Regions from separate parts of the Leclercia sp. G3L genome, predicted to be linked through region 2. Evidence: predicted binding sites of a transcription regulator. Region 2 holds the regulator's gene; the other holds the start of a gene.
What was found. Region 2 encodes PhoB, which activates phosphate uptake and scavenging genes when phosphate is short. Its sites were predicted from a motif close to CTGTCATAAAACTGNCNNAT; they were not measured.
Positions count from the first base shown of each region.

Region 1 (6,173 bases), 1.8 Mb from region 2:
TTCCTTTAGAACAATTGGTAAGAAGTTATGCTGATTTAATCGTAACGGCAGGCATTTGTTTCCTTGAAAAAAAACACTTCGGGTCGCTTCGCTTGTTTAACTTATATACACCGCAACGCTGATTGTTGCCATGCACCAAAATAATGATATTTTTATGAACCTGCATCAAAAAAAGGCAATCAAAACGTTTCGATTAAAATAAAATATGACATGCGTCGGTTTAATACGGAATAAGTGCTAACTGAACAGAGAATAGTTTATATGGATAAATATTGACCAATGCGTAGAGGCTGAAAGTTAGCCACCGGCAGCAATAAATCATTCAGGGCCAAAGAGAGTTCTTTTACAGGCTCATCCAGCGATTCATCCGCCAGCTCAAACACCCCCCAGTGGATCGGGATCGCCGTCGGCATTCCCAGTTGTTGCCAGAGCGCTACCGCCGCCTGCGGATCCATATGATGAACAGACATGAACCAACGTGGTGCATACGCGCCAACGGGTATCGCAATGGTATCCAGTTTTCCCAGCCGCTGCGGGATGGTCAGTAACTCCGGCGTAAAACCGGTATCGCCGCTGAACCAGAAGCGCTTGTTTTGCCCCTCAAAGACCCAGCCACACCAGAGCGAGCGGTTGCGATCCCACAGGGTGCGCATACTCCAGTGCTGCGCCGGGACGGCGGTGAACCCCAACCCTTCGAAGGTATAGCTTTGCCACCAGTCCAGCTCGACGACCTGCTTTGCCCCACGCCGGCGGCACCACTCCCCCAGGCCTAAAGGCACGAAAATGGTCAGCTGCGGAAAACGCCGCAGAAGCTGGCGGAAGGTGGCGGAATCCAGATGATCAAAGTGGTTATGGGAAATGACCAGCGCATCAAGGGGTGGAAGCGCCGCGACGCTCATCACCGGGGGCGTTTTTCTGATCGGCCCGGCAAAGGGTACCGGGGAGGCGCGACGGGAAAACGCCGGATCGGTGAGAATGTATTTCCCGTTCAGGCGCAGCAGCAGGCTGGCATGTCCCAGCCACCAGACGCCGTCTTCTTCAAGGGTATTGAGTGTGACAGGTTGCCACCACTGGCGGATAAACTGGTCGTAGCCCTGTTCGGGCGGTTTCGGCAGACCGGCGGCCTTTCGTTCTTTCTGCCAGCGTTCGACATCGCCGGGTTGGTGCTCAGCTCCATCGGTGTTGCGAAAACCCTGCGGGGTATGATGCGCGAGGGAGGCGTTATACCAGGGATTGCTCCAGGCCATACTCACCTCCCCTGACTGGTTAGCGTTCGGCTACCAGACGAATAAAGTCATCGTCCTGGCTGTTAGCCGTATCTTCTGCCGCTTTTGGTGCTACTTTCTCTTCCGGTTCATTGGCTTCGCACAGGCGGCGCAGCAGCGCGTTCTGACGTTTTTGCAAATCAACTAATGTTTCCAGCAGCTCGATTTGCTCATTGGTACGGGAGCTTGCACGGTTGACGAAAAACCACAGCACCAGACCCACGATCAGCAATATTCCCGAAATCGCCAGAGATGCCACACTAAGCATCCCGGAATTCACTAACTCACCCATTTCACCCCCCAATAAAAACGCTCATTCTAGCACTCGCGTTACGGAAGGAAATCATTTGCGATAAAAATGCCTGTTACCAGGGGATAAACTTATTGATAGAACAAATACCGCTAAAAAACTGTACATCCTGGTCACACATCACATTGATGGTCTGCGTCCAGAGCAACACACAGGCCACCAGAACCAGCACCAGAATTACCCAGCGTATTTTTTTCACTCCACTCTCCGTCCCATAACTGCCTGATGCCAGGTTATCATGCGCAACTTAAACCATGCCTAACTGTAACGTGAAGACGAGCCTTTCGGAATCATAGGCTTGTTTACGCGACTTTATCGGTTACGCTAGACGGCAGTCATTAAAAAAAATGAGGCAATAATGCGCTTTTTTATTCGCACACTGATTGTTATAGCCCTGATCTGGACAGGTTTACTGCTCGCAGGCTACGGCGTGCTGACGGGCAGTAAAGAGAACGCTGGCGGACTGGGTATTCAGTGTCAGTACCTCACCGCACGCGGCTTCAGCACGGCGCAGTATATTCATTCTGACAGCGGAATTATTGGACTCTCCCGCTGCCCGCTGCTGCGAAAGAGCGAGACAGTAGTCGATAACGGCTGATCCCATCCATAAAAAACGCTGCTATCAGGCAGCGTTTTTTTATGCAGGAACAACTCAGAACGGATAGTCGTTATAACCCATCTGCTCAGAGATCTTCCGCGCCGCCGTGTGCAGCATTTCCACGTATTCGTGCAGATGCTCTTCAGAGAAACGCAGCGTCGGGAAGGAGATACTCAGGCCTGCAATCACCACGCCGAAGCGGTCAAATACCGGTACGCCGATGCAGCGCAAGCCCTCTTCCTGCTCCTGGTTATCTTCGCCATAACCCTGCTCACGCACCTTATCCAGCACCGCTAACAGTTCATCGGTGGTGGTGATGGTACGTTCAGTGCTGCGTTTGTACTCGACGTTCTCGAGGATCTGCTTCACTTCTTCACGGTCGCGCCATGCCAGCAGGACTTTACCGATGGCGGTACTGTACAGCGGGTTGCGGCGGCCAATGCGTGAATACATGCGCAGGTTATACATGGAGTCGATCTTATGGATGTAGACAATGCTGTCTTCATCCAGCGCACCCAGGTGCACCGTCTCTTTCGTCAGACGAGAGAGTTCACGCATCTGAATATCCGCGCTACGGATCAGATCGACGTTCTGCAGCGCGCGTGCGCCCAGTTCGAATAACTTCAGAGTCAGGGAGTACTTTTCAGACTCGCCTTCCTGTGCAACATAACCCAGTGATTTCATGGTCTGCAAAAAGCGGTAAACGGTGCTTTTTGACATCATCACACGCTGGGACAGCTCAGTAATACCAATTTCGCGCTCTTCGCCAAGCGCCTGCAGGATGCCGAACACCTTTAACACAGAAGAAACAGAATCTGGCTGTTTATCCAAATCCGCGATTGCCATTAATCACCTCAACGCAAGTGTTTTATAAAATTTAGAACCGGTTTTTATTATAAATTCGCGACCGCATTGCTGCAATCAATCCTGGCTAACCTGGTTACAAATCTGCGACATATAACCGAAATAACAGTGATAATATCGTTACCCTGTTAATAATAACCTGTATTGCTCATTCATTCTCATGACAAAAACCCTCACAGATGGCCTGCCGTTACCGCAGCGCTATGGTGCCATTGCGACCATTATTATCGGTATTTCCATGGCAGTGCTGGATGGTGCCATCGCCAACGTTGCCCTGCCGACCATCGCCAGCGACCTGAATGCCTCGCCTGCCAGTTCGATCTGGATCGTCAACGCCTACCAGATAGCGATTGTCATCTCGCTACTCTCGTTCTCTTTCCTCGGAGACATGTTTGGCTACCGCCGGGTCTATCAGTGCGGACTGGTGGTTTTTACCCTGACCTCCCTGTTCTGCGCCCTTTCAGACACATTGCACACCCTGACGCTGGCGCGCATCGTTCAGGGGTTTGGCGGCGCGGCGCTGATGAGCGTCAATACCGCGCTGATTCGTCTTATCTACCCGCAGCGGCATCTGGGACGAGGGATGGGCATTAACTCCTTTATTGTCGCCGTCTCCTCGGCGGCAGGCCCGACAATTGCGGCGGCGATCCTCTCGGTAGCCTCCTGGCAGTGGCTGTTCCTGATCAATGTTCCGCTGGGGATCGTGGCGCTGCTGTTCGCCCTGCGCTACTTGCCCGCCAACGGCCCGAAAAGCAGTATGCCTAAATTCGATCTGCCGAGCGCGGTGATGAACGCCCTCACCTTTGGCCTGCTGATCACCGCCCTCAGCGGTTTCGCCCAGGGACAGTCGCTGACGTTAATTGCCGGCGAAGTTGTGGCGCTGCTGGTAGTCGGCTTCTTCTTCGTGCGGCGTCAGCTGGCCCTGCCGGTACCATTACTGCCGGTGGATCTGCTGCGTATTCCGCTCTTTTCGCTCTCTATCGGTACGTCAATATGCTCCTTCTGCGCGCAGATGCTGGCCCTGGTTTCTCTGCCCTTCTTCCTGCAGAGCGTGATTGGTCGCTCGGAAGTGGAAACGGGTCTGCTGTTAACCCCCTGGCCGCTGGCGACCATGGTGATGGCGCCGCTGGCAGGCTATCTGATTGAACGGGTGCATGCGGGCTTACTGGGGGCGCTGGGGCTGGTGATAATGGCGGTCGGTCTTTTCGCCCTCGCCCTGCTGCCGGCGGCACCGCACGATCTGGATATTATCTGGCGGATGATGCTGTGCGGGGCGGGCTTTGGTCTGTTCCAGTCGCCAAATAACCATACCATTATTACCGCCGCCCCTCGCCATCGCAGCGGCGGCGCCAGCGGCATGCTGGGTACCGCCCGCCTGCTGGGACAAAGTACCGGGGCGGCGCTGGTGGCCTTGATGTTTAACCTGGCCGGGCAAAGCGGGACCCATCTGGCGCTGCTGACCGCCGGCACGCTCGCCACCGTCGCGGCCATTATCAGCGGGCTAAGGGTGACGCAGCCACGTTCGCAGGCATAAAAAAAGCGCGTCCGGGGACGCGCTTTTTTATTTCCGACCCGAAATCGTTATTTCAGGTACTCGCCGCTACGCAGCGCTTCGATACGCTTGTCCAGCGGCGGGTGGGACATGAACAGTTCGCTCAGCGATTTCGATTTACCGTTGATGCAAAACGCCATCATGCTGGAAGCTTCCTGCGGCTCGTAGCTGGTCTTCAGACGCTGCAGCGCGGCAATCATCTTCTCGCGACCTACCAGTTTGGCTGAGCCGGCATCCGCATGGAACTCACGGTGACGGGAGAACCACATGGTGATAATGCTCGCCAGGATACCAAACACCAGTTCCAGCACCATTGAGACCGCAAAATAAATCAGCGGGTTGCCGTTACTCGCCTCGCCTTCCTCCCGATCGCCGCCCATAAAGCCTGCGGCAATCTGCGCGATAATACGCGAGATAAAGATAACGAAGGTGTTCACCACACCCTGAACCAGGGTCATGGTCACCATATCGCCGTTGGCAATGTGGCTGATCTCATGGGCGATAACCGCCTCGGCTTCGTCACGGCTCATGTTCTGCAACAGGCCGGTACTGACCGCAACCAGAGACGCGTCGCGACGCGCGCCGGTGGCGAAGGCGTTGATGTCCGGCGCGTGATAGATCGCGACCTGCGGCATAGCAATACCCGCCTGGCGGGCCTGGTTGGCAACGGTGGTCATCAACCACTGTTCCATGTCGTTACGCGGTTGCTCAATAACCTCGCCGCCCACGGACTTGAGCGCCATCCACTTGGACATCAGCAGCGAGACAAAGGAGCCACCAAAACCAAACAGCAGCGCCATGATTAACAAGCCCTGAACGCTACTCGACTGAATTCCTGTCAGGCTGAGCACCAGCCCGAAGACCACCATGACCGCAAGGTTGGTGAGCAGGAAGAGCGCGATTCGCATCATAATATTCTTTTAACCTCAGTTTAACAAAACGCACTATGCGATTACCCACATCGTATGGGTATTCCGCATATTTTCAAGGATTGCAGCGGCGTAAGTCACCAGAAAGACACAACTTTACACAATGAAATGACTGCCTGACGGCTGGATGCGGTTAACAAAAAAACAGGCACAATTTCTTGTGCCTGTCAGGGAAGATTATTTCGCCGGGGCGGGATTCCCGGCAGGATGATCTTTTTCCAGTTGCGCCAGGTCAATGGCGATCTTCACCGTCTCATCAAGATACGGATCGGGCTCCTGGTAATCCTTCGGCAGGTCGTCCAGTTTTTTGAGGAGAGGCTTGCCTTCACGTTTAAAGCGGTCATTGATACGCGCCAGACGTGTTGCATCATCCTCTTCGTTCTCTTTCAGACGCTGAGCGTAGTTCAGAGAGACGATATTGCGTTTCGCTTTCAGGGCATTGAAACGGGCAATATCCTTCACGATGTACTGGAACTCAGGATCTTTGGCGATGCGATCGTCGTGCTGCTTCAACAGCGCCGGACCAAACTGAGTCATATCTCCCGACTTCACGTAGGTAGCAGCGTTAACGCTATCCCACGGCAGCGCGTTATCTTCGAACTTCTCGCCGGTTTCCGTCTCTTCAGTGCCAGTCGGCATGATGATATCCGGGGTC
Region 1 covers NZ_CP088265.1:3,125,876-3,132,048, reverse strand. The annotation lists gene LRS40_RS16425 (MBL fold metallo-hydrolase) at 258-1,247, opposite strand; gene LRS40_RS16420 (YebO family protein) at 1,267-1,557, opposite strand; gene mgrB (PhoP/PhoQ regulator MgrB) at 1,631-1,774, opposite strand; gene LRS40_RS16410 (YobH family protein) at 1,934-2,173, shown strand; gene kdgR (DNA-binding transcriptional regulator KdgR) at 2,228-3,019, opposite strand; gene LRS40_RS16400 (MFS transporter) at 3,198-4,571, shown strand; gene htpX (protease HtpX) at 4,619-5,500, opposite strand; gene prc (carboxy terminal-processing peptidase) at 5,696-6,173, opposite strand, start outside.
Region 1: kdgR (DNA-binding transcriptional regulator KdgR) is a predicted target of PhoB. The motif match lies at 3,111-3,130, and genes of this name have one in related genera.

Region 2 (6,173 bases):
CTTCAATGGACTCCGTCGCCGGAAGGGTCTCCAGCAGCGGCGTCAGGGCAGCCATGCGTTCCCGCAGGGCGCTGTGCTGAGACTGCTGCGCCTGCCAGCGCTGCGACTCTTTTTCACGTTCCGCGAGCCAGACCGGCTCCCCACCGTCCTCAGGCATCGCCAGCGACAATTCCTGGAGGGATTTCTCCATCGCGGTGCGGGCTGCGGCCAGTTGCTGGAGATAGCCTTCTTCCTGGGCCTCTTCTTCATTCAGCTGGTTTTGCAGCGTCAGGCGCTGGCTAAGCTGGTAAAGCTGCTGCTCGTACTGCTCCTGCTGATTCAGCCAGGGGGCGATATCATCCTGAATATTCAACGTCACCGTCAGGGAAGCGCAAACCTGCTGCCACTCCTCGGTGAGCGCCTCCGCGTCCCGGGCCAGCGTCTGCGCCTCGTCTGTTTCCCGCTGCAGCTGGGTGGTGAGGGCATTCACCTGGCCCAGCAGCAGCAGGCCTTCCTCTTTGAGGGCGGCGACCTCTTTTTCCATCGCGTCCCGGCGGCGCTGGTTTTCCGTGAGCGCTAAGGCCTGGTACTGCGCGATCGCCGGATGTTCGGTGGAGCCACAGAGCAGGCAGGGTTTTCCGGATTCCAGTTCGGCCCGATAGCTCTCCAGCTTCTTGATCTTCTCTTCCTGCTCGCACAGGACTTTCAGATCGAGATAGTGCTGGTTTTTCTCTTTGTACTGCTGGCGGCGCAGCGTCAGCGTTTCGTTGAGTTTTGCGAGCTCGCCCTGCGCCTTTTGCACGCTTTCGTTATTCTGGCTGAGGCGCTTTTGCAGAGGCTGATAGCGGGCATGCAAGGTGGTCAGACGCTGGCGCGCCGCGCGGGCCTGGTTTTGCAGCGCCATTTCGGCGGTGACTTGTTCCGCCGTGAGCGTCAGCCTGTTTTCCGGCAGACCTGCCAGCTTCTGCCGTAATTCCGCAATACGCCGGGTCAGCGTCGCGAGCTGCGTTTTATCGCGATTCAGCTGGGTAAAGTGTGCACGCCAGCCTGCCATCTCCTGACCCCACTGGCGCAAGCGGTCGTGGTCGGCCAGCCACTGCGTCAGGGTGGTGAGCTCGGTCTGCAGCTGTTCCTGCGCACGCAGCGCTCCGTTGCGGATCCGCGCGCGCAGCGCCTCGCTGGACTGTAAGCGAGTATTCACATCCAGCATCTGCTGTTCCGTTTGCGCCAGGCGGATGCTCTGCTCCTGCTGCCGCTCCCACTGCGGACGCAGCAGGGCGGCGGGCTGGGCCAGATGCAGCTTTTCCAGCTCTGGCGTAGCGTCGGCCAGGGCCTGCTGCGCCTGCTGCCGGGCGGTCATCGACCGTTGCTGCTCACGCAACAGCTCATCGTGGCGGGTCAGCCAGTGAAAATCTTTCTGCTGCGCTTCCTGTTGAGCCAGCAGCTGTTGTTCTTCGTCAGTGAGTACCTGCAAACCTTGCTGAAGTTGCAGTTGCTGCTCGTCGCTGAGTAATACCACGCCGGCGGCCTGAGCTTCACGTCTTTCCAGCTCGCTGCGCGCCGCTTTGTGTTTTTCAAATACCATCGCCGAAATCTGGCCGTAAATTTCGGTGCCGGTCAGCTCCTCCAGCAGCTCGGCGCGCTCTTTCGGCCTGGCGTTGAGGAAAGCGGCAAATTGCCCCTGGGAGAGCAGCATCGAGCGGGTAAAGCGGTCATAGTCCAGCCCGGTCAGCGAGGCGACAAGCTCCAGCTTATCTTTCACTTTATCCGCGAGGATTTTGCCGTCCTCGCACTGGGCCAGCTCCACGCGCGGCACCTGGAGATTACCGTCCGGCTGATTGCGCGCCCGGTTCTGACTCCAGAAGGCGCGATAGGCCACCCCTTTCACCTCAAACTCCACCTCCGCCAGACACTCGGCGGTGTCACGGGTCATCAGATCGTTCTGCGATTGCGATACGGTGTTGAGGCGCGGCGTCTCGTGGTAGAGCGCGAGGCAGATGGCATCCAGCAGGGTCGTTTTCCCGGCGCCGGTAGGGCCGGTGATGGCAAACAGGCCGTTGCTGAGGAAGGGCTCGGCGGTAAAATCGATTTTCCATTCGCCCTTGAGCGAGTTGAGGTTTTTCAGGCGCAGGCTGAGAATTTTCATGCGTTATCCTCCTCGTTATCCAGGGCGTGCAGCGCATGGCTGAACAGCTCGTTTAACCGGGTTCGCTGGGCGTCGTCGAGGGTCTCCTGCGCCAGGCGGCGTTCGAACACCTCTTCCACGCGCAGCTCACTGAGGGTTTCACGCAGGCTGTTGGCGAGGAGCTTCTCGCGCAGCTCTCGACTGCGCCGCACCAGCAGCACCTCCACCGGCAGATCTTCCGTCAGGCGCTGAATCTTACGCTGCATGTCGTGCAGGTACTCCTCGGTGGCAATTTCGATATCCAGCCAGACGGGGGGCGTCTGCTCCACGCCGCGCCACTGCTCCAGCTGGGCGGCGATGGCCGCCAGATCGCCCTTCAGCACCGCCAGCGGTTGGGTGATGGGCACCTCCAGAGATTCAACGGCGCTGAGCTTACCCTGGTCAAAACTCACCAGATGCACGCATTTGCTTTTGCCGGTTTCGTCAAAGCTGAGGGGGATAGGGGATCCGCAGTAGCGAATGTGGTCGCAGCCGCCAATCTTCTGGGCGCGGTGGATATGGCCCAGCGCGATATAGTCCGCCGCCGGGAAATGCTGGGCGGGGAAGGCATCCAGCGTCCCGATATAGATGTCACGTACTGCGTCACTTTTACTGGCGCCGACGGTGGTGAGGTGCCCGGTGGCGATAATCGGCAGGACGCTGTCGCCGCGAAGCTGGCAGGCGGCGGTATACTGATCGGCATAATAGTGGGTGATGGCGGCTAACAGCTGCTGCTGTTTCTCCATCCCCGAGAGGCCCGCCTGGCTTTTCATCACGTCGCGAGGACGTAAGAACGGGATCGGACAGAGCACCGCTCCGGGGGTACCGTCGCGTTTGTGCAGAACTTGCGGCCCGTGACCGGCGCTGGCGACCACGGTGGTGTTGAGAAACGCCAGAATCTCACGGGATTCATTCAGCGTGGCCACGGAATCATGATTGCCCGCAACAATCACCAGATGGCAGCCGGTCTTCTGCAGATTGACCACGAAACGGTTATACAGCTCTCGCGCATAGCTGGGCGGCGATCCGGTGTCGAAGATGTCCCCGGCCACGAGGATGGCATCCACCTGGTGAGATTGTGCCATCTCAAGCAGCCAGTTGAGAAACGCTTCATGTTCGGCGGCGCGGCTTTTACTGTAAAAGTTTTGTCCCAGATGCCAGTCCGAGGTGTGAAGTATGCGCATAACAGATCCGTGGCAAAAAAAAGTAAGCGGGATTATAAACATTCAGGGGAAGGAAGATAACCGCTACAATCAGGGCGGCCAGAAAACAACGGCTTGCCTTTATTGGTGGGCAGGTTTTTCATAAATCTGTCATAAATCTGACGCATAATGACGCCGTATTACAAACATGTAACCTAAATAAGACAGGGCTAAGTATGGCGAGACGTATTCTGGTCGTAGAAGATGAAGCACCCATTCGTGAAATGGTCTGTTTCGTGCTCGAACAAAATGGCTTTCAACCGGTGGAAGCCGAAGATTACGACAGCGCGGTGAATCAGCTCAACGAACCCTGGCCCGATCTGATCCTGCTCGACTGGATGTTGCCCGGCGGCTCTGGTCTGCAATTCATCAAACATATCAAACGTGAAGCCTTAACCCGCGATATCCCGGTGATGATGTTGACGGCCCGCGGCGAAGAGGAAGATCGCGTTCGCGGTCTGGAGACCGGGGCGGATGACTACATTACCAAACCTTTCTCCCCGAAAGAGCTGGTGGCGCGTATCAAGGCGGTGATGCGCCGTATTTCACCGATGGCGGTGGAAGAGGTGATTGAGATGCAGGGCCTGAGCCTGGATCCTACTTCGCACCGCGTGATGACCGGTGAAAATCCTCTCGATATGGGACCGACCGAATTCAAACTGCTGCACTTCTTCATGACCCACCCGGAACGCGTCTACAGCCGCGAGCAGTTGCTCAATAATGTCTGGGGCACTAACGTGTATGTTGAAGACCGGACGGTGGATGTGCATATTCGTCGTCTGCGTAAGGCCCTGGAAACCAGCGGTCACGATCGCATGGTACAGACCGTCCGCGGCACGGGTTATCGTTTCTCAACCCGTTTCTGAACAATGACAGGAGTGTGACGCGTGCTGGAACGTCTGTCATGGAAAAGGCTCTGTTTTGAACTGGTCCTTTGCTGTATCCCGGCCCTGATCCTCGGGGCCGTTTTCGGTTATTTACCCTGGTTTTTGCTGACAGCAGTCACGGGATTGCTGATCTGGCACTTCTGGAATCTGCTCCGCCTCTCATGGTGGCTGTGGGTTGACAGAAGTATGACCCCACCGCCGGGCAGCGGCAGCTGGGAACCCCTTCTGTATGGTCTTCACCAGATGCAGATGCGTAATAAAAAACGCCGACGCGAGCTGGGTAGCCTGATCAAACGCTTTCGCAGCGGTGCGGAATCTCTGCCGGATGCAGTGGTGCTCACCACCGAAGAGGGAGCGATGTTCTGGTGTAACGGACTGGCGCAACAGCTGCTGGGCCTGCGCTGGCCTGACGATAATGGACAGAACATCCTCAACCTGCTGCGCTACCCCGAGTTTGCGCAGTATCTGAAGAAACGCGATTTCACCCGCCCGCACAATCTGGTGCTGAACAACGGTCGCCATCTGGAGATCCGCGTCATGCCCTACAGCGACAAACAGTGGCTGATGGTGGCACGCGATGTGACGCAAATGCACCAGCTGGAAGGGGCGCGGCGCAACTTCTTCGCCAACGTCAGCCATGAGTTACGCACCCCACTGACGGTGTTGCAGGGCTATCTGGAGATGATGCAGGAGCAGACCCTGGAGGGCGCGCCGCGGGAAAAAGCGCTCCAGACCATGCGCGAGCAGACGCAGCGCATGGAAGGGCTGGTGAAGCAGCTGCTGACCCTCTCCCGTATTGAGGCTGCGCCAACCCTGGCGCTCAACGAAACCATCGACGTGCCGATGATGTTGCGGATGTTAGAGCGCGAGGCGCAAACCCTGAGCCAGCAGCAACATCAGCTCACCTTCGAGGTGGATAACAGCCTCAAAGTGCGCGGCAGTACCGATGAGCTGCGCAGCGCCATCTCCAACCTGGTTTATAACGCGGTGAATCACACTCCGGCGGGCACCCACATTACCGTGCGCTGGCAGCATGCGCCCACGGGGGCGGAGTTCAGCGTGGAAGACAATGGCCCGGGTATCGGTCCGGAGCACATTCCCCGTCTTACCGAGCGTTTTTATCGGGTGGATAAAGCCCGTTCTCGCCAGACGGGCGGCAGCGGACTGGGGCTGGCTATCGTGAAGCACGCCATCAATCACCACGACAGCCGTCTCGATATCGTCAGCACGCCGGGTAAAAGCACGCGTTTCAGTTTCGTGATCCCGGAACGTTTGATTGCCAGTAACAGCGCCTGACGACCCTCCTGTAATCAGATATTGCCACAGGCCAGCGTAAGCTGGCCTGTTTGCTTTGCAGTCAACCGAAGCGCGGGTAAATTTTATACGCCTGATGCTTTTTTGTTCGCATGATTAGCCATGGGTTTTTCTGATAATTGGTGTAATGTTTCAGGTCTTACTTTCAACCTGGCATATTGTTCTGGTTTTGCGATCCCATATTGCCTTTAAACGTTATAAGCGTTTAAATTGCCCTCCTGATATTGTCGGACAGACTGTATTTGCGTGGTAAATCGAAAAAATATTCCTGACCACGGCAGCAGGGGAGCATTTCCCGCTGAAATTGCACATTTTTTCCGCTGTTTTGTTCCGCATGGGATAGCGAAAAATTCAACGTTTTCAACACCACATCCACAGGCAGTAAGGTTTTATGACCCATCAATTGAAATCGCGCGATATCATCGCACTGGGCTTTATGACATTTGCGCTGTTCGTTGGCGCGGGCAACATCATCTTTCCACCAATGGTGGGTCTTCAGGCGGGTGAACACGTCTGGACCGCGGCGATCGGCTTTCTGATCACCGCAGTGGGCCTGCCGGTACTGACCGTCGTGGCGCTGGCGAAAGTAGGCGGCGGCGTCGACAGCCTCAGCGCGCCAATTGGTAA
Region 2 covers NZ_CP088265.1:132,967-139,139, reverse strand. The annotation lists gene sbcC (exonuclease subunit SbcC) at 1-2,125, opposite strand, end outside; gene sbcD (exonuclease subunit SbcD) at 2,122-3,327, opposite strand; gene phoB (phosphate response regulator transcription factor PhoB) at 3,522-4,211, shown strand; gene phoR (phosphate regulon sensor histidine kinase PhoR) at 4,233-5,528, shown strand; gene brnQ (branched-chain amino acid transporter carrier protein BrnQ) at 5,938-6,173, shown strand, end outside.